3 regions of the Frateuria sp. sgz306004 genome follow, and region 1 is predicted to be linked to each of the others. Evidence: predicted binding sites of a transcription regulator. Region 1 holds the regulator's gene; each other region holds the start of a gene.

Region 1 (6,569 bases):
CTCCTTGGCCTCCTTGAACTTCTCCTGCGCATGCGGATCGTCCGGACAGCGGTCCGGATGGAATTTCATCGCCAGGCGGCGAAAGGACTTTTTCAGTTCCACCTCGGTGACGGTGCGTTCCACACCGAGGATTTCGTAGTAATCACGCTTGCTCATTGGTTAACCCGACTCGGATCGCGCATCACATGAATCGCGCGATCCATGCCCACTCAACAAACAGCCCGCGCCAAGGCAAATACCCCGGCGCGGGCTGCGTCAGATCGGCAGCGCCGACCGGCCTATATTACTTCTTGTCGTCCTTGACTTCAGTGAACTCAGCATCGACCACGTCGTCCTGGGCTGCCGAGCCCTGATGCTGGGCCTGCGCACCCGCATCGGCCTGGGCACCGCCCTGGGCCGCGGCGTACAGCGCCTGCGCCACCTGCTCGAGCTTCTCGACCTTCGCCTCGATGGCCGCCTTGTCGTCGCCTTCCTTGACCTTTTCCAGGTCGGCCAGCGCACCCTCGATGGTGCTGAGCTGATCGGCCGGCACCTTGCCGCCGTGCTCCTTCAGGGCGCTACGGGTGGCGTGCACCAGCTGGTCGGCCTTGTTGCGGGCGCCAACGAGCTCGTGGAACTTGCGGTCTTCTTCCTTGTTGGCCTCGGCGTCGGCCACCATGCGGTTGATCTCTTCCTCGGACAGACCCGAACCGGCCTTGATCTCGATCTTCTGTTCCTTGCCAGTCTTCTTGTCCTTGGCCGACACGTGCAGGATGCCGTTGGCGTCGATGTCAAAGGTCACTTCGATCTGCGGCATGCCGCGCGGCGCCGGCTCGATGCCCTGCAGGTCGAACTTGCCCAGCGACTTGTTGGCGCTGGCGCGCTCGCGCTCACCCTGCAGCACATGCACGGTCACGGCAGTCTGGTTGTCGTCGGCGGTGGAGAACACCTGCGAGGCCTTGGTCGGCACCGTGGTGTTCTTTTCGATCAGCTTGGTCATCACGCCGCCCATGGTTTCGATACCCAGCGACAGCGGGGTCACGTCCAGCAGCAGCACGTCCTTCACCGAACCGCCCAGCACGCCACCCTGGATGGCCGCGCCCACGGCGACGGCTTCGTCCGGGTTGACGTCCTTGCGCGGCTCCTTGCCGAAGAAGTCCTTCACCGACTCCTGCACCTTGGGCATGCGGGTCTGGCCACCGACGAGGATCACCTCGTTGATGTCGGACACGCGCAGGCCGGCGTCATTCAACGCGGTGCGGCACGGCTCGATGGTGCGCTTGACGAGGTCTTCCACCAGCGCTTCGAGCTTGGCGCGGGTCAGCTTGATGTTGAGGTGCTTGGGACCGGAGGCGTCGGCCGTGATGTACGGCAGGTTCACTTCGGTCTGGTGGCTGGAGGACAGCTCGATCTTGGCGCGCTCGGCGGCGTCCTTCAGGCGCTGCAGGGCGAGCGGATCCTTGCGCAGGTCCATGCCCTGGTCCTTCTTGAACTCCTCCACGAGGTAGTCGATGACGCGCATGTCGAAGTCTTCGCCACCCAGGAAGGTGTCGCCATTGGTGGCCAGCACTTCGAACTGCTTCTCGCCGTCCACTTCGGCGATCTCGATGATGGACACGTCGAACGTGCCGCCGCCGAGGTCGTACACGGCCACCTTGCGGTCACCGCCCTTCTTGTCCAGGCCGTAGGCCAGCGCGGCCGCGGTCGGCTCGTTGATGATGCGCTTGACGTCCAGGCCCGCGATGCGGCCGGCGTCCTTGGTGGCCTGGCGCTGGCTGTCGTTGAAGTACGCCGGCACCGTGATCACGGCCTCGGTGATGGTCTCGCCGAGGTAGTCTTCGGCGGTCTTCTTCATCTTCATGAGGACCTTGGCCGAGATCTCCTGCGGAGCCATCTTCTTGCCGTCGGCCGTCTGCACCCAGGCGTCGCCGTTGTCATGCGCCACGATGCCGTAGGGCACGATGTGCAGGTCCTTCTGGACCTCCGCGTCGGTGAACTTGCGGCCGATCAGGCGCTTCACCGCGTAGAAGGTGTTCTTGGGGTTGGTCACGCTCTGGCGCTTGGCCGGCGCGCCCACCAGGACTTCGCCGTCCTTGGTGAAAGCGACGATCGACGGGGTGGTGCGATCGCCTTCCGAATTCTCGATGACCTTGGCGCTGCTGCCGTCCATCACGGCGACGCACGAGTTGGTCGTGCCCAGGTCGATACCAATGATCTTGCCCATGTTTGTCTACTCCCGAATGCTTTAAGCGACCCCTCGGCCGCGACTGGTTTTCAGATGGGGCTTGCCGCTTTGCAACTCAATGCCGGCAAGACGCCCTATGCCTCGCCACGTTCGCCAGCGGGGGACGCCGTTCAGGCGTCCAGCCGCGCCGGCGGAGGCGTCATTCCTTGGCGACCGCCACCAACGCGGGGCGCAACAGCCGATCGTTCAACACATAGCCCTTCTGCAACACGCTCACCACCGTGTTGGGGGCCGCGCCCGGGGCCTCCACCATGCTCACGGCGTGATGCTTTTCCGGGTCCAGCGGCTGGCCGACGGGGTCGACCTGGACCAGACCGTTGTTCTCGGCCACTTTGAGCAGCGACTTGAGCGTGAGCGCCATGCCCTCGCGCATGCTGGCCACGTCGCCACCTTCGATCTGCAGGCCGCGCTCCAGGCCGTCGTACACCGGCAGCAGCTCGTTGAGCAGCTTTTCATTGGCGAAGCGGCGAGCCTGCTCCACGTCGCGGTGCAGGCGGCGGCGCTGGTTCTCGATCTCGGCCTTTTCGCGCAGCACGGTATCGCGCAGCTCGGTGTTGCTGGCCTCCAGCTCTGCGATGCGCGCCTTCAGCGCTTCCAGGTCCGTGTTGGGCGTATCGCCCGCGCCATGCGCCTCGTTCGAGGTCGTAGGATCGTTGCTCTGCATGAAAGACTCCAAGCCTTGTCCGTGGCTGGCGCCGCCTGGCGCCAACCGTCAAAAACCTGCGGGCAAACCCGCCTCCCGGGCGCGTTATAAGGTCGTTGCGACGCGATTCAAGGCGTCGCTGAGCAATCCGGCCGTGGCCTGCACCACCGGGATCACCCGCTCATAGGCCATACGGGTGGGGCCGATGACCCCTACCGCCCCCAATACGCGCCCCTGGGCGCCGTAGCTGGCAGTGACCACACTGCAGCCGTCCAGCGCGGCAAACCCTGATTCTTCACCGATAAACAGCCGCACGCCAGGAGCCTTGGCACAGACCTCCATCAGCTGCAGCAGCTCGTTTTTCTGCTGGAACGCCTCGAACAGCTCGCGCAAGCGATCCACGTTGGCCAGTTCCGAATACCCCATGAGGTTGGTCTGGCCGCTCACCAGCACGTCGTCGCTGCCACCCTGGCTCGGTGGCGCGAACGAGGCCGCCGCCAGTTCCACCGCGCTGGACAGCAGGCGGTTGAGCTCGCTGCCCGCTTCGCGCAGCTCGCGCAGCAGGTGGGCGCGGATGTCGTCCAGGCGCAGGCCGGCGAACTGGCTGTTGAGGTAGTTGGCCGCCTGCTCCAGCTCCCGGCTGTCCAGCGGCTTGTCCAGCTGCACGATGCGGTTCTGCACCTGGTTGTCCGAAAACACCAGGATCACCAGCACGCGGGCGTCGGGCAGCGGCACGAAATCGATATGGCGCAGCGGGAAATCCGCCTGGCGCGGCACCGTCACCACGCCGGCAAAGCGGGTCATGGCCGACAGCAGGGTCGACACATTGCCCAGCAGGTCGCGCGTGGTGGTGAGCCCCGGGGGCAGCTCGCGGCGCAAGCGGGCCATCTCCTCGATGGGCAGCGGCTGCAGCTCGATCAGGCTGTCCACGAACAGGCGCAACCCGCGCGGCGTGGGCACGCGGCCGGCCGAGGTATGCGGCGAGGCCACCAGCCCGGCGTCTTCCAGGTCGGCCATGATGTTGCGGATGGTGGCCGGGCTCACGTCCAGCCCCGAGGAGCGGGAAAGCGTGCGCGACCCTACCGGCTCGCCGTCGGCAAGGTATTGGGCAATCAATGTGCGCAAGAGGCGTCGTGCGCGGGCATCGAGATCGGCGGCGGGCATGCTGTAGCAATCCGTGAGACAGCAAAGAAATAAGGTCTCGGGAAAAAGTTTGCAAGAAACCGTCTGGAAACGGCCTGGGGGAGGGCGTCGGGGAGCGGGTTCAAACCGCCCCGGGAGACTCCCCTCTATCCGTCCCCTAGCCCCCGCCCCTTACAATCGCCCGACTTCACCACACCAGCGCCCATGCTCACCTCGCTCTACGTTCGTCATTTCGCCGTCGTCGAAGAAGCCGAGATCGCTTTCGGCCCCGGGCTCACCGTGGTCAGCGGCGAAACCGGCGCCGGCAAGTCCCTGCTGGTCGACGCCCTCATGCTGCTGGCCGGCGCCCGCGCCGACAGCGGCATGGTGCGCGCCGGCAGCGACCGCGCCGAGCTCACCGCCGAGTTCGACCTGACCCACCTGCCCGAGGCCCGCGCCTGGCTGCAACGCGAGGAGCTGGACGAGGAGGACAGCTGCCAGCTGCGTCGCGTGATCCGCGCCGAGGGCAGCTCGCGCGCCTGGATCAACGGGCGCCCGGCCAACGCCAGCCAGCTCGGCGAACTGGCCACGCTGCTGGTGGAGATCCACGGCCAGCACGAGCATCAGGCCCTGCTGTCACGCGCCCACCAGATGGAGCTGCTTGACGCCTACGCCGGCAACGAGGCGCTGGTTGCCCAGGTGCGCGAACTGGCGCAGCAATGGCGTGACCTGGGCCAGCGCATCCGCAAGCTCAGCGGCGGCGACGATCGCGAGCAGCGCATCGAATTGCTCAGCCACGAATTGGCCGAGCTGGAAAAATGGGCCCTGCCCGCCGCCGAGCTCACCGAACTGGAAGCCAACCACAAGCGCCTCGCCAACGCCGGTCGCCTGGCCGAAGGCGCAGGCAACGTGGTCGAACTGCTCGATGGCGAGAGCGAATTCGCCCTGCGCCGCGCGCTGGGCCGCGCCCAACTGGAAATGAGCAAGCTGGCCGCGCTCGATGACCGCCTCGCGCCCATGCTGGAGCTGCTGGACAATGCCTCCATCCAGCTCAGCGAAGCCGCCGACGGCCTGGGCCGCTACGCGCTGGACGTCGACCTGGACCCGGACCGCTACGCCGAGGTGGACACCCATCTCACCCGCCTGCACGAACTCTCGCGCCGCCACCGCGTGACAGTGGCCGAACTGCACGACAAGGCCGGCACGCTGCGCGCCGAGCTCGACGAACTCGAAGGCGCCGGCGATGCACTGGAGAAACTCGCCAGCCAGCGCAACCGCCTGCAACAGCACTACGACGAACAGGCCAGCAAGCTCAGCAGCGCCCGCCAAGACGCCGCCGGCCGCCTCGGCGGCGAGGTAAGCGCACTGATGAGCGAACTGGGCATGAGCGGCGGCCGCCTGGTGGTGGAGCTGGAAGCCACCGCCGATGGCGAGCCCGACCCGCAAGGCCGCGAGCGTTGCGAGCTGCTGGTCAGCGCCAACCCCGGCCAGCCACCGCGCGCCCTGCGCAAGGTGGCGTCCGGTGGTGAACTGGCGCGCATCAGCCTGGCCATCGAAGTGGCCACGCTGGGCAAGGACACCATCGGCACCATGGTGTTCGACGAAGTGGACACCGGCATCGGCGGCGCCGTGGCCGAAGTGGTCGGCCAGAAGCTGCGCGCCCTGGGCGGCCAGCGTCAGGTGCTGTGTGTCACCCACCTGCCCCAGGTGGCCGCGCAAGGCCACGCGCATCTGCGCGTGAGCAAGGCCAGCGATGGCGAATCCACCCGCACCCGCATCGAAAAGCTGGATGCCAACGGCCGCCGCGACGAACTGGCACGCATGCTGGGCGGCGTGGAAATCACCCGCGAAACCCGCGCACACGCCAAGCAAATGCTGGAGCGGGCGCAGGTTTGAGCCAACCCACGCGATGCGCCTGACGGGCGCATCGCGTGGTGCGCGCGCGTCACGACAACAGCCAGCCCCATGACGGGGCTACGTAGTGACCGCCAGGCTCAGCCGCGCTGGGGCAACAGGCCGCGTTCGGCCGCCATGCGGTAGAGATCCAGTTCCGAACCGGCGCCCAGCTTGCCCATCAGGCTGGCGCGGTGGATGTAGACGGTCTTCTGGCCGATCCCCAGTTCGCCCGCCACCTGCTTGGGCGCGCGGCCGGCGGCGAGCAGCAGAAACACCTCGCGCTCGCGTGCCGTCAGGCGATGGATGGGGTCGCGCGATTCATTGGGCCGCTCGGCGCGGCGCTTGCGCAAATCCGAGCTTAAGAAACACTCGCCCTGCATCACCGTGCGCAGGCCGGCCACCAGTTCTTCCGGCGCCACGCCCTTGGTCACGTAACCGCTGGCGCCACGGCGCAACGCCTCGGACACGTAAGGCTCCCCGTCGTGCATGCTCAGCACCACAATGCGGGTATCCGGCGCCACGCTGCGCAGGTGCTCAATCAACGGCAGCCCGCTGCCGTCGGGCAGCGAGAGATCGAGGGCCACGAGATCGGGCCGCCGCGAGCCAACCGCCTCCACCGCATCGTCGGCGCTGCGGCACTCCGCAACCACCTCCAGATCCGGTTCCAGTTCGATCAGCCGCTTG
Region 2 (6,569 bases), on a different contig from region 1:
GGTGCATAGACATTGAAATGGCCAATCTGGCCGGCCATCGGACCCAGGCCCGCCATCTGCCAGAACAGCCACTGCAACACCTGGGCGCGGCCGTGGATCTCGGTAGGAATAAAGCGCCCCAGCTTCTCGGCCAGGTAAAGCAAAATCGCGCCGGACTCGAACATCGTCACGGGCGCACCGCCGCCGGCCGGGGCGTGGTCCACGACGGCGGGGATCTTGTTGTTGGGCGAAATCGCCAGGAAGGCCGGCTGAAACTGTTCGCCCTTGCTCAGACTCACCGCGTGGGTGGTGTAGGGCAGGCCCGCTTCCTCCAGGAACAGCTTCACCTTGAGGCCGTTGGGGGTGGCGGCAAAGTACAGGTCGATCATGGCGTGGCGTCCTGGGGATGTGTTGGAACGATTGTGCGGTGCTCACTGGTATTGAAAAAGATCCATTAACGGATAAATCTTGAGTACCAGTGACGGCGGGAGCTGATACCGTGGAACCCCTGCTGGCCTTTCCCCTGGCGCTGCCCGAGCGCGGCCGCCTGCGCGCCCTGCACACCCAGCTGCGCGCCGCCATGCAGGATGGTCGCCTGCGCGCCGGCCAGGCGCTGCCCTCCACCCGGGCGCTGGCGGCCGCCCTGGGCGTGTCGCGCAACACGGTCGTTGGGGCTTACGAACGCCTGTTGAGCGAGGGCTACCTCAGCGCCCGGCAGGGTGCCGGCTATCTTGTGGCCGACCTGTTGCCAGCCCGTCGCGCGGCGGCGATGTCATCGGCCGCGGTGGGCGATCGCCGTCTTCAGCCGCGTTGGCGCGAGGCCATCTTGCCCGTCTCGTCGCCATTGCCGCCTGTGCGATTGGATTTGCGCGTGGGCGTGCCGGATCTGGGCTGCTTTCCCTTCGAGGTGTGGCGCCGACTCTCGGCGCAGGCACTGCGCGCACTGTCACGCGCGCCCGCCGAGTACGACGCGGCCGAGGGCCGGCCGGCCCTGCGCGACGCCATCGCCGGGCATGTGTCCTATGCCCGTGCGGTGAGCTGCCGTGGCGATGATCTGGTGGTCACCAACGGTGCCCAGCAGGCATTTGATCTGCTGGCGCGCATTCTTGTCACCCCGGGGCGCACCGTGCTGGCGGTGGAAGACCCCGGCTATCCGCCGTTGCGTGCCGCCTTCGAGGCGGCCGGCGCCGTGGTGGTGCCCGTGCCGGTGGATGCGGAAGGTCTGGTGGTGGAGCGGCTGCCGGCCGACACACGCATCATTTATGTCACCCCGTCGCATCAATACCCGCTGGGCATGGCCATGTCCCCGGCGCGGCGACAGGCGTTGCTGGCCTTTGCCCGCCAGCGCGGCGCGGTGATCATCGAGGACGACTACGACGGCGAGTTTCGCTACGGCGGTCGCCCGCTCGACGCCTTGCAGACCCTGGACCGCGATGGCGTCGTGTTCTACGTGGGCACCTTCTCCAAAAGCCTGTTCCCGGCCCTGCGCCTGGGCTATGTGGTGACGCCGCCCTGGGCCATGGCCGCGCTCATGCAGGCGCGCCGCCTGAGTGATTGGCATGGCGATGTGCTGGCGCAGGACACACTGGCGCGCTTTATCGCGGAAGGACACCTCGCGCGGCATGTGCGCAAGATGCGCCGGCTCTATGCGGAACGGCGGCAAGCCTTGCTGGATGGTTTGGCTCGCCACCTTCCCAACCGCGCGCAACCGCTGGCGGGCGACGCCGGTCTGCATCTTGCCGTGGAGCTGGACCGTCGCTACGACGCCCGGCGTGTGGTGCATTCGGCGAGTGCGCTGGGCCTACGCATCGAAGCGCTGGCGGACAGCGGCAGGGCCGAGCCCGCCATCAACGGCCTCGTGCTCGGCCTGGGGCGCGTGCCGGCGGCAAGCATGGATGACGCCGTGCGCTCGCTGGCCGTCGCGTTCGACGCATCGGCAGGCTAACGAAGGTTTGATTGAGCGAAATTCTGCTCGTCATGCCCGCGCCCCCAAAAAAGAGGCGAGGGCAGGAAATACTTTTCAACAGCCCAAGAGCCGGTCATCCAGCGCCTTTAGGATCAGGTCCTTACAGGCGATGGATCCCAGCCTTCGCTGGGATGACGATCAAGGTCAGAGCACCTCTAAGCCCCCCGCACCCAGGCCAGATAAGCCTCGTGGCCCTGCGTGACCGGCACGCCAATCAGCTCCGGCAGCTCGTAGGGGTGCAGCGCCAGTACCCGGGCTTTCAGGGCCTCGAAGCGGCCGGCGGTGGTCTTGATGAGCAACAGCTCCTCATTGTCCGAGGTGACCTCGCCCTGCCAGCGGTACGTGGAGCGGATGCCGGGCAGGTGATTCACGCAGGCCGCCAAACCCTCACCCACCAGGGCCTGGGCCAGTCGCTGGGCGGTGTCGGGGTCGGGGCAGGTGCAATAGCAGAGCAGGACGGTGTCGGTCATGGGCGCCAGCCTAGCCGGAGCAGGGGCGCCCGCAAGCGTTTTTAGGTGCCGGGCGCCCTTGAAAGGCGTTGCGGGCCGCCCCATTGCTGATCTCAGCCACCGGACGGCCCCTATTGCAGGGGGAGCTTGCGTCGCTAGAATTGGCACTCATCTTCGGGGAGTGCTAACAGCGCGCCCACCCAGGCGCCGCCCCGGGGTAACCCTTTTTGTTTCATCCATCCAACCAAGCTGGAGCCCATCACATGAGCAAACTGCGTCCGCTGCACGATCGCGTCATCGTCAAGCGTCTCGAAGAAGAGCGCATTTCCGCTGGCGGCATCGTCATTCCCGATAGCGCCACCGAAAAGCCGACCCGCGGCAAGGTCATCGCTGCCGGCACCGGCCGCATCCTGGAAGACGGCAAGGTCCGCCCGATGTCCGTGAAGGAAGGCGACACCGTGCTGTTCGGCAAGTACGCCGGCCAGGAAATCAAGATCGACGGCGAAGAGCTGGTCTTCCTGAAGGAAGACGACATCGTGGCTGTCATCGAAGCCTAATTTGAGTCCGCTGGGGTTTAAGCGCGATAGACGCGCTCTGTAGAAACCCCGTCGCGAGCTTTCCCATTCTTAATCAAAATTTTTGAGGCAAAAATTTTATGGCAGCTAAAGAAGTCCGCTTCGGCGAAGACGTCCGCGCCCGCATGCTCAAGGGTGTGAACACCCTGGCCAATGCAGTCAAGGTCACCCTGGGTCCCAAGGGCCGCAACGTCGTGCTCGAGAAGAGCTTCGGCGCCCCGACCGTGACCAAGGACGGCGTGTCCGTGGCCAAGGAAATCGAACTGGCCGACAAGTACGAAAACATCGGCGCGCAGATCGTCAAGGAAGCCGCTTCCAAGACCTCCGACGTGGCCGGCGACGGCACCACCACCGCCACCGTGCTGGCTCAGGCGTTCATCCAGGAAGGCCTCAAGGCCGTTGCCGCCGGCATGAACCCGATGGACCTCAAGCGCGGTATCGACCAGGCCGTGACGGCCGCCGTGACCGAGCTGAAGAAGCTCTCCAACCCGACCGCTGACGACAAGGCCATTGCCCAGGTCGGCACGATCTCCGCCAACTCCGACTCGGCCATCGGCGAAATCATCGCCACCGCCATGAAAAAGGTCGGCAAGGAAGGCGTGATCACCGTCGAGGAAGGCTCGGGCCTCGAGAACGAACTGGACGTGGTCGAAGGCATGCAGTTCGATCGCGGCTATCTGTCGCCGTACTTCATCAACAACCAGCAGTCGCAGCAGGTTGAACTGGACGACCCGTTCATCCTCATCCACGACAAGAAGGTCTCCAACGTCCGCGAACTGCTGCCGGTGCTCGAAGCCGTCGCCAAGGCCGGCAAGCCGCTGCTGATCGTCGCCGAAGAAGTGGAAGGCGAAGCGCTGGCCACCCTCGTGGTCAACACCATCCGCGGCATCGTCAAGGTCGCCGCCGTGAAGGCGCCGGGCTTCGGTGACCGTCGCAAGGCCATCCTGGAAGACATCGCCATCCTCACCAATGGCGTGGTGATCTCCGAAGAAGTGGGCCTGGCCCTCGACAAGGCCACCATCACCGACCTGGGCCGCGCCAAGCGCGTGGTGATCACCAAGGAAAACACCACCATCATCGACGGCGCCGGCGAAGCCGAGCGCATCCAGTCGCGCATCGGCCAGATCAAGGCGCAGATCGAAGAGACCTCTTCGGACTACGACCGCGAGAAGCTGCAGGAGCGCGTGGCCAAGTTGGCTGGCGGCGTGGCCGTCATCAAGGTTGGCGCCGCCACCGAAGTGGAAATGAAGGAAAAGAAGGCCCGCGTTGAAGACGCCCTGCACGCCACCCGCGCTGCCGTGGAAGAAGGCGTGGTGCCGGGCGGCGGCGTCGCCCTGATCCGTTCGCTCAAGGCCATCGACGGCCTCAAGGGTGCCAACGCTGACCAGGACCTGGGCATCGCCATCACCCGTCGCGCCCTGGAAGCCCCGCTGCGCGCCATCGTCGCCAACGCCGGTGACGAGCCCTCCGTGATCCTCAACAAGGTCAAGGAAGGCAACGGCAACTTCGGCTACAACGCCGCCACCGGCGAGTTCGGCGACATGATTGCCTTCGGCATCCTGGACCCGACCAAGGTGACCCGTTCGGCCCTGCAGTTCGCCGCATCGGTGGCCGGCTCGATCATCACGACCGAAGCGGCCGTGACCGAAGTGCCGAAGAAGGAAGAAGCCCACTCGCACGGCCCGGCCGGCGGCATGGGCGGCATGGGTGGCATGGACTTCTAAGTCCACGCCTTCCAGGCACCGCAATACAGGAAAACCCCGCCTTGTGCGGGGTTTTCTTTTGGACGGCTGAAAGGCAACCCGGTTGATGGAGGGAGGAGGCTGGCCGGCTACGATGGATTCGCAGTACGAAGCGTTGTAGTAGCTGGATGTCATGAGGCATTCAGTGCAAAGCGCTACGCCTGGTTGAGGCGCCGACATTCGCAATGTCCGCGTTCGACCCAGGCCGTGTGAAAACGCCGGACCATCAACAACGATGTGGCTTCTACGCGAAATCTGACTCACTCGTCGAACGCGAGCAGGCCAGCTTTGCATCTATGCAGATCATTTTGATCAAGAACCGCGCAGCGCGAGATGGCGTTTTGCGTTTTCACACAGCCTCGACCCGAAGGAGACATCTTGTCGATGAGTGCTGAGGAACTGGCTCCGGCGCTCAGCCGCCGCTCGACTGCCGTAACTTCTGAAGGTCTTCGGCAATACGTTTAACGTCCTGCAAGCCTAGCAAGATGAATTCTCGTGTCTTGGCAGCTGAGAGGCTAATTAGGATTCGGCCGGAATAGCGGACGTTGCCCATCCCCCACTTGGGAGTCATATCCGTTGATATGGAGGAGATCTCCCGCATCGAATAGTAGAAATTTGCTCCGTCCAGACTGAGAAAATCGGTCGAGTCGTGCGCTCCATCTGCGTAGCGTGCCAGCAACTCCTGATTTACATAGGAATGTGGGTCAACGACATCGCTTGGGGGTCTGTAGCCAGGATTCGCCATCACGCCCATGACACGCGCGCCACTGATGCCATTAGCTGACCCAGACACAAGGAATGTTCTGTTCAAAATGCCGGCGTAGTACTCCATGGCGATGAAGTTACAAACTCCAGGGCCCTGCACGGGCACGGCGTCAACACGCTTGGCCGGATTGTTGGATACCGAAATCAAAGCCTTAGTCGATATCCCCAGCAGGAGTCTTCGAAGCATCTAGCGAAACCCCAAGCCATCAATGGCGACAGTATGGGCATGCTGAAGGGTAAGGAGAGGCGTCGCAACTGGCCCCGGAATGCCCGCTCACGACTGGCGTCAGACCTCGCGGTCAGATTGGCTCGCCGGCAAGCTGGGAAGGTCCGCTTCCGACTGCGGTTTCAGCCGGTCGTTGCAACACACTAAAGACTGCGCGAGCAGCGGGAGTGTTGCAAGCTGTCCCAGCGACCAAAGATTTATTACACCGAGGCCCAGATAGGGGTGATGTGGGATCGATGGCAACGGGGCGAGTCACTTCATCAGATCGCCGGGTCGTTCGATCGACACCATTCGTCGGTACGCCGGATTCTGTCGGAAACCGGTGGCATCCGGCCCGCTGCGCGCCACCGCTCGACGCGAGTGCTGAGGCTGGCCGAGCGCGAGGAGATATCCAGGGCGCTGATGGCAGGCCAGTCGATCCGTGCCGTGGCCACGCGATTGAACAGGGCGCCGTCGACCATCAGTCGGTAGATTCGGCGCAACGGTGGGAAGGATCACTATCGCGCTAGCCGCGCTGACCAGCAGGCCTGGGATCGCGCCCGACGCCCCAAGGAATGCAAGCTAGTCCGTCATCGCGTCCTGGCACGCCTGGTAGCCGCTAAGCTGCGGCAACAATGGGCGCCGGAACAGATTGCCGGCTGGCTCAAACATCGATATCCGGGCAATGAGGCGCGTCAGGTGTCGCACGAAACGATCTACCGCAGTCTCTTCATCCAGGCACGCGGAGCGCTGAAAAAAGAGCTTTTGGCGCACTTGCAGCGCACCCGAGCCATGCGCCGCTCGCGACACCACACGCAGAAGACGGCAGGCCACGCGCAGATTACCGATGCGATCTCCATCCGCGAGCGTCCTGCCGAGGTCGAGGAC
Region 3 (6,569 bases), on a different contig from region 1:
CACGCGCGAGCTGGCCATCCAGATCGAAAAGGACGCCAAGGCCATCGGCCGCTACACCGGTCTGCGCAGCGCGCTGATCTACGGCGGCGTCGATTACGACAAGCAGCGCCAGCAGCTCAAGGATGGTTGCGACATTATCATCGCCACGCCGGGCCGCCTGCTCGATTACTACAAGCAGCACGTGTTCAGCCTCGACGCCGTCGAAGTGATGGTGATCGACGAAGCCGATCGCATGTTCGACCTGGGCTTCATCAAGGACGTGCGCTTCATCTTCCGCCGCCTGCCGGCGCGCGAGCAGCGCCAGGTACTGCTGTTCTCCGCCACGCTGAGCCATCGCGTGCTGGAGCTGGCCTACGAGCACATGCACAACGCCGAGAAGCTTGAGGTGGAGACGGACAACGTCACCGCCGATCGCGTGCGTCAGGTCGTGTACTTCCCGGCCAAGGAAGAAAAAATGCCGCTGCTGCTCAACCTGCTTGAGCGTACCAGCCCCACCCGCAGCATCATCTTCGTCAACACCAAGGCCGCGGCCGAGAAGATCACTGATCGCCTCAAGCGCCAGGGCTACCGCGTGGGCGCGCTCTCGGGCGACGTGCCCCAGCTCAAGCGCCAGAAGTTGTTGCAGCGCTTCCAGGAAGGCCAGCTCGACATCTTGGTGTGCACCGACGTCGCTGCACGCGGCCTGCACATTCCGGCCGTGAGCCACGTGTTCAATTTCGACCTGCCGCAGGACGCCGAAGACTACGTGCATCGCATCGGCCGTACCGCACGTCTGGGCGCCGAGGGTGACGCCATCAGCTTCGCCTGCGACCTGTACGCGATGAGCCTGCCCGATATCGAGAGCTACATCGGCCAGCGCATTCCGGTGGCCACCATCGAGCAGGACATGCTGGTGATGCCCAAGCCGCGCGAGCAGGACGCCCAGTACATGGCCGACGTGGCTGCCGACAGCGCCGCCTTTGGCGACAAGGTCGAAAGCCGCGAGAAGAAAGAGGGTGGCCCCTCCCGTCGCCGTTCGGGCGGCCGCAGCGGCGATCGTCCGCAGGGTGACAAGCCGCGCGAGCCTCGTGAGGCTCGCAAGCCGCGTAGCCAAGCCAGCAGCGAGGTCGCCGCGCCCGTCGATGTCGTGGCGAATGGCGAAGGCGCGCCCGCTCAGGGCGAGGCCGGCGACGCTGCCACGCGCAAGCGTCGCCGCCGTCGCGGTGGTCGCAATCGTCGCCGTGAAGGCGAGGTGGCCGCTACCGGCAGCACGCCCAATGCCGCACCCGAGGGCAATCGCCCAGCACGTGGCGAGCGTCGCCCCGCGCATGAGCGCGGTGGCAACGAGCACGCGCGCCCGTCGCGGCATGTGGCTATTACCTCGGGCAAGGGGGCTGAGCCCGCCGCGCCCAAGAAGGAAGGCTTCTTCCGTCGCCTGAGCCGGTTCTTCACCGGTCGCTGAGTGCATCGTTAGCCTTAAAGGCTGTCGTGGGCTGAACCCCGGCAGCCTTATTGGGAAAGATGCCCCTGACCTTCCGGCGTGCATCCCTTATCCTTGTCGGCATCCGGGATCGGGGACACGCGGTGATCCGCTTCGACCAAGTCAGCAAACGCTATGAAGGTGGCCATGAGGCCTTGTCGCAACTTTCCTTCGAAGTGGCGGCGGGCGAGATGGCCTTTGTCACCGGCCACTCCGGCGCCGGCAAGAGCACCCTGCTCAAACTACTGGGCTTGATCGAGCGCCCGTCGCACGGTGTTGTCACGTTGGACGGGCAGAACCTGGCCAAGGTAAGTCGCGCGGGCATTCCCAAGCTGCGCCGTCGCGTGGGCATGGTGTTTCAGGATCACCGCCTGCTGATGGACCGCACCGTATTCGCCAACGTTGAACTGCCGTTGATGATCGGCGGCATGGCGCCTGCCGAGCGCGCCAAGCGTGTGCGCGCCGCGCTGGAAAAGGTGGGCCTGTTGGCCTACGAGCGCCAGTTGCCCGCCACACTCTCCGCCGGCGAACAACAGCGCGTGGGCATCGCCCGCGCCATCGTCGCCAAGCCAACGCTGCTGATTGCGGACGAACCGACCGGCAATCTCGATCCCACCTTGGCGGTGGAGATCATGAGCCTATTCGCCGAGTTTCAGGGCGTGGGCACCACGGTGTTGGTCGCCAGTCATGACTTGCCGCTGATCAAGCGCATGAAAAAGCGCGTGATCGTGCTCGACCACGGTCGCCTTGTCGCCGACGTGGCCGCCCAGGAGGTGCTGTGACTACCCAGCCCGAATTCCCGATGGAGAGCCCGCTGCTCTCCGACCAATCGCGCGGCATCCGCACGAAGGCCAGGCCGGTGGCGAGCTGGCGCGAGCACCACGGCTGGAGTGCTGCAGCCAGCCTGCGCCGCCTGATGTCGCGCCCCATTGGCACCTTGCTTACGGTAGCCGTCATGGCTATCGCGCTGGCCTTGCCGCTCACCTTCTATCTGCTGCTGGGCAACCTGCAGAAGATGGGCGAGGCGCTGGGTCAGAACCAGACCATCAGCGTATTTCTGCAGCCGGGCCAGAGCGCCGCCGCTGCCGATCTCGCCGCCAAACAGTTGCGCGAGCGCCCAGAAGTGGCTGCGGTAACGGTTAAGACGCCCGACCAGGGTATGGACGAGTTGGCCAAGATGCAGGGCTTCACCGGGGCCTTGCACGCGCTGGACGCCAACCCGTTGCCGTTCGTGCTCGAAGTGCTGCCCAAGCCGGATGCCAGCGCCGACGGTGTGGATCGCCTGGTGAGCGACATGCGGGACATGAAAGGTGTGGATCAGGTGCAGGACGCCGGCAGTTGGCGTCAGCGTCTGGAGGCCCTGCTCGGGGTAGGCCAGCGCGCGGTGCTGATTCTTGCCGGTCTGCTTGGCGTGGCCGTACTGCTGGTGGTCGGTAACACCGTGCGCGTGGACATCGCCAGCCGCAGCGAGGAAATCGGCGTGCTCATGTTGGTGGGTGCCAGCCGCGCATTCGTGCGTCGCCCCTATCTCTATGCCGGCATTTGGTATGGCCTCTTCAGTGGCGTGCTGGCCGCGGGTTTCGCTGTGCTGGTGGAGTTGGCGCTGGCCGACCCGGTAGCTCGCCTGGGCCAGGTGTATGCAGGCAAGCTGCATATCGACGTGCTGCCCGTGTGGCTGCTGGCGGCCGTGCCCGTCGCAGCGGCGGTGCTTGGCTGGTTGGGGGCGCGTCTGGTCAGCGCCTGGCAGTTACGCAAGGCGGCCTGAATCGTGCGGCGCCTCACGCCCTCGCTGGCTGGCTCATGCGAGGGTGACGGGGGCACATCGGCTTCAAGGCGCGGGGAGCTAGCGTCTATACAAGCGCCGTCAGGGATCGCCGGCCAATACGTGGAAAACAGGGGATGAGTGGAAGCTTCAGCAGTCGAGTGATCGGAACCGCGCCTCGGGTGCTGGTGGTGGATGGTTCCAAGGTGGTCCGCCAGCTCATCGCACGCGTTCTCAAGGGCGAGCTGCCCGAATCGGAAGTCGTAGGCGCCGGCACCGCCGCCGAAGCGCGCGAGTTGCTCGAAGGCGGCGCCTTCGACTTCATCACCATTGCCTTGCGCTTGCCTGACGCGGACGGCCTTGAGCTGGCCCGCCACGTGCGCGAGTCCGCCGCCCAGGCGTACGTGCCCATCGTGGTGGTATCCGGTGATGTGGACGATCGCCTGCATAACCGCACGCTCGGCGAACACGTCACTGACTACTTCGACAAGTCACTGGGCTTCCAGGCGTTGGCGGAGTTCATACGCGGCTACGTGCGCCCGCAGGACCACGCCGAAGGCGAAGTGCTCTATGTGGAGGACAGTCGCGTGGTCGCTCTCGCCACGCGTCGCATCCTGGAAAAGCATGGCCTGACTGTTCGCCACGTGATCAGCGCCGAAGACGCGCTGGCGCTGCTGGATACCGCACGTGACCAGGGGCGGGTGGGGGCGGACATCGTGCTCACCGATGTAAGCCTCAAGGGTGAGCTCACCGGTGGCGATCTGCTCGAACGCATCCGCCGCGATTACGGCTACGGCAAGGGTCGCTTGCCGGTGCTGGTGATGACCGGCGACGAGAACCCGGCCAACCAGGCCGCCCTGCTGCGCGCGGGCGCCAACGACCTGGTCGAGAAACCCATCGAGGAAAAGCTGTTGATGACCAAGCTCTTGTTCCAGCTGCGCGTATCGCAGCACCTGCGTGCGCACGACGAAGCCGCATGACCGACGATCGCATCAAACTGGAGCCCTCGTGGAAGGCGCGCATCGGCGATTACCTGGGGCGCCCTGACATGCGGGCGCTCGCCGATTTCCTTCGCGCCGAAAAGCAGGCCGGCAAAGTGATCTACCCACCGGGGCCGGAGATCTTCGCCGCCTTCGACCACACCCCGTTCGATGCCGTGCGCGTGGTGATCCTGGGTCAGGACCCTTACCACGGCCCGAATCAGGCGCACGGCCTGTGCTTCTCCGTGCGCCCCGGCGTGCCCACCCCGCCGTCGCTGCAGAACATCTTCAAGGAGATCCACCGCGACCTGGGTTTCCCCGCGCCGGACCATGGTTGCCTCACCCCCTGGGCCGATCGGGGCGTGCTGCTGCTCAACGCCGTGCTCACCGTGCAACAGGGGCTGGCCGCCTCCCACCAGGGCAAGGGCTGGGAAGGCTTTACCGACGCCGCCATCGACGCCCTGAATCGGGAGCGCGAGGGTCTGGTGTTCATGCTCTGGGGCTCCTACGCCCAGCGTAAGGGCCAGCTTATCGATGGCCGCCGGCATTGCGTTTTGCGCTCGGTGCACCCATCTCCTTTGTCGGCACACCGCGGTTTCATCGGTTGTGGGCACTTTTCGGCGGCCAACCAGTACCTGGAAAGCCGGGGGCTGGCGCCCATCGACTGGTCGCTGCCTCCGCGCGCCGAGCTCGGTTGAACAGGCCGTTCACGGGAGCTGAACCGCTGCCAGCTCATAGTGGCACTTCCCCTGGGGCGCTCGCTGGACGGGTGACTCAAATTCCTGTACTATTCAGTTCATCAAAGGCGCCGGAACTTGCTGGTGCCTTTAGCACTCTCACTATCCGAGTGCTAAGCTGATCCCCTATTCAGGAGGTTCCACACATGTCTCAAGCTTTGGTGACCGCCAACATGCCGGTGCCGAGTGTCGTCGGCAGTCTGGATGCCTATATCTCGGCGGTCCATCGGATTCCGGTGCTCAGCCAAGATGAGGAGCAGGCGCTGTCGCGCCGCTACAACGAAGATGCCGACCTGGCCTCCGCCCGCCAGTTGGTGATGTCGCACCTGCGTTTCGTGGTGCACGTGGCGCGCGGCTACAGCGGCTACGGCCTGCAGATGGCCGACCTGATCCAGGAAGGCAACATCGGCCTGATGAAGGCCGTCAAGCGCTTCGACCCCGACCAGGGCGTGCGTCTGGTGAGCTTCGCCGTGCACTGGATTCGTGCGGAAATGCACGAGTTCATCCTGCGCAACTGGCGCATCGTCAAGGTCGCCACGACCAAGGCGCAGCGCAAGCTGTTCTTCAACCTGCGCAAGAGCAAGAAGCGCCTGGGTTGGATGAATGCCGAGGAGGTGCGCACCGTCGCCCAGGATCTGGGCGTGCCGGAGGCCACCGTGCGCGAGATGGAATCGCGCCTGTCCGGTCGCGACATCGGCTTTGAAGCTCCGGCCGATGCGGACGAAGACGCCAAGCCGGCGCCGGAAGCCTTCCTGATCGACGAGGGTGCGGACCCGTACGAGAACGTGGCCGACGCCGACCAGGCCGACAACCAGCTCGATACCTTGTCGAGTGCGTTGGAGAAGCTGGACGAGCGTTCGCGCGACATCATCCAGCGCCGCTGGCTCAACGAAGAGAAGGCCACGCTGCAGGATCTGGCCGATGAGTACGGCGTCTCCGCCGAGCGCATCCGCCAGGTCGAGGCCAACGCGATGAAGAAGATGCGCAGCCTCTTCGCCGCCTGATTCATGCAAACGGCGTAAACTCCCAACGGCCCCTCACGGGGCCGTTTGGTTTTCTGCGGAACCAGGGCTGGCTCCGCTCCCTTGGACCGGACTTGCTGACGTTCCCGCCATGCCCCGAGTGTTGGTGATCGAAGACGACGAAACCACGGCGCGCGAGATCGTCGCCGAACTTAGCGTGCACAATCTGCAGGCCGAGTGGGTGGGCGATGGGCGCGAGGGGCTGGCCCAGGCGCTGCGCCACGACTACGACCTGATCACGCTGGATCGCATGCTGCCCGGCCTGGACGGCATCGACGTGGTCGCCGAGCTGCGCCGCGCCCAGGTGGATACGCCCGTGCTGATGATCAGTGCGCTCAGCGATGTCGACGAACGCGTGCGAGGTTTGCGTGCGGGTGGCGATGATTACCTCACCAAACCGTTCGCGCCCGACGAAATGGCCGCGCGCGCCGAAGTGCTGCTGCGCCGACGTCAGCCGCAGGCGGCGCAACGCCTGCGCGTGGCCGATCTGGAGCTGGATCTGGTCAGTCACGTCGCCTATCGCGCGGGCCAGCCATTGACCCTGCTGCCCACCGAATACCGCCTGCTGGAATTCCTCATGCGCAACAGCGGACAGGTGCTCACGCGCAG

What was found. The regulator HrcA, encoded in region 1, represses chaperone genes, less so after heat shock. The targets are predictions, from matches to a motif close to TTNGCACTCNNNNNNNNNGAGTGCNAA.
Region 2: groES (co-chaperone GroES) is a predicted target of HrcA. The motif match lies at 2,556-2,582, and genes of this name have one in related genera.
Region 3: rpoH (RNA polymerase sigma factor RpoH) is a predicted target of HrcA. The motif match lies at 5,029-5,055, and genes of this name have one in related genera.

Annotation. Positions count from the first base shown of each region.
Region 1 covers NZ_JBYLFE010000004.1:488,027-494,595, forward strand. The annotation lists gene dnaJ (molecular chaperone DnaJ) at 1-156, opposite strand, end outside; gene dnaK (molecular chaperone DnaK) at 284-2,203, opposite strand; gene grpE (nucleotide exchange factor GrpE) at 2,364-2,888, opposite strand; gene hrcA (heat-inducible transcriptional repressor HrcA) at 2,973-4,031, opposite strand; gene recN (DNA repair protein RecN) at 4,215-5,885, shown strand; gene AC3G2C_RS11300 (response regulator) at 5,984-6,569, opposite strand, start outside.
Region 2 covers NZ_JBYLFE010000012.1:68,971-75,539, reverse strand. The annotation lists gene AC3G2C_RS19425 (glutathione binding-like protein) at 1-368, opposite strand, end outside; gene pdxR (MocR-like pyridoxine biosynthesis transcription factor PdxR) at 479-1,924, shown strand; gene cutA (divalent-cation tolerance protein CutA) at 2,101-2,415, opposite strand; gene groES (co-chaperone GroES) at 2,658-2,951, shown strand; gene groL (chaperonin GroEL) at 3,050-4,693, shown strand; gene AC3G2C_RS19400 (hypothetical protein) at 5,124-5,663, opposite strand; partial or broken gene AC3G2C_RS19395 (IS30 family transposase) at 5,928-6,569, shown strand, end outside.
Region 3 covers NZ_JBYLFE010000003.1:72,640-79,208, forward strand. The annotation lists gene rhlB (ATP-dependent RNA helicase RhlB) at 1-1,441, shown strand, start outside; gene ftsE (cell division ATP-binding protein FtsE) at 1,564-2,241, shown strand; gene ftsX (permease-like cell division protein FtsX) at 2,262-3,224, shown strand; gene AC3G2C_RS06585 (response regulator) at 3,359-4,201, shown strand; gene ung (uracil-DNA glycosylase) at 4,198-4,899, shown strand; gene rpoH (RNA polymerase sigma factor RpoH) at 5,085-5,942, shown strand; gene AC3G2C_RS06600 (response regulator transcription factor) at 6,052-6,569, shown strand, end outside.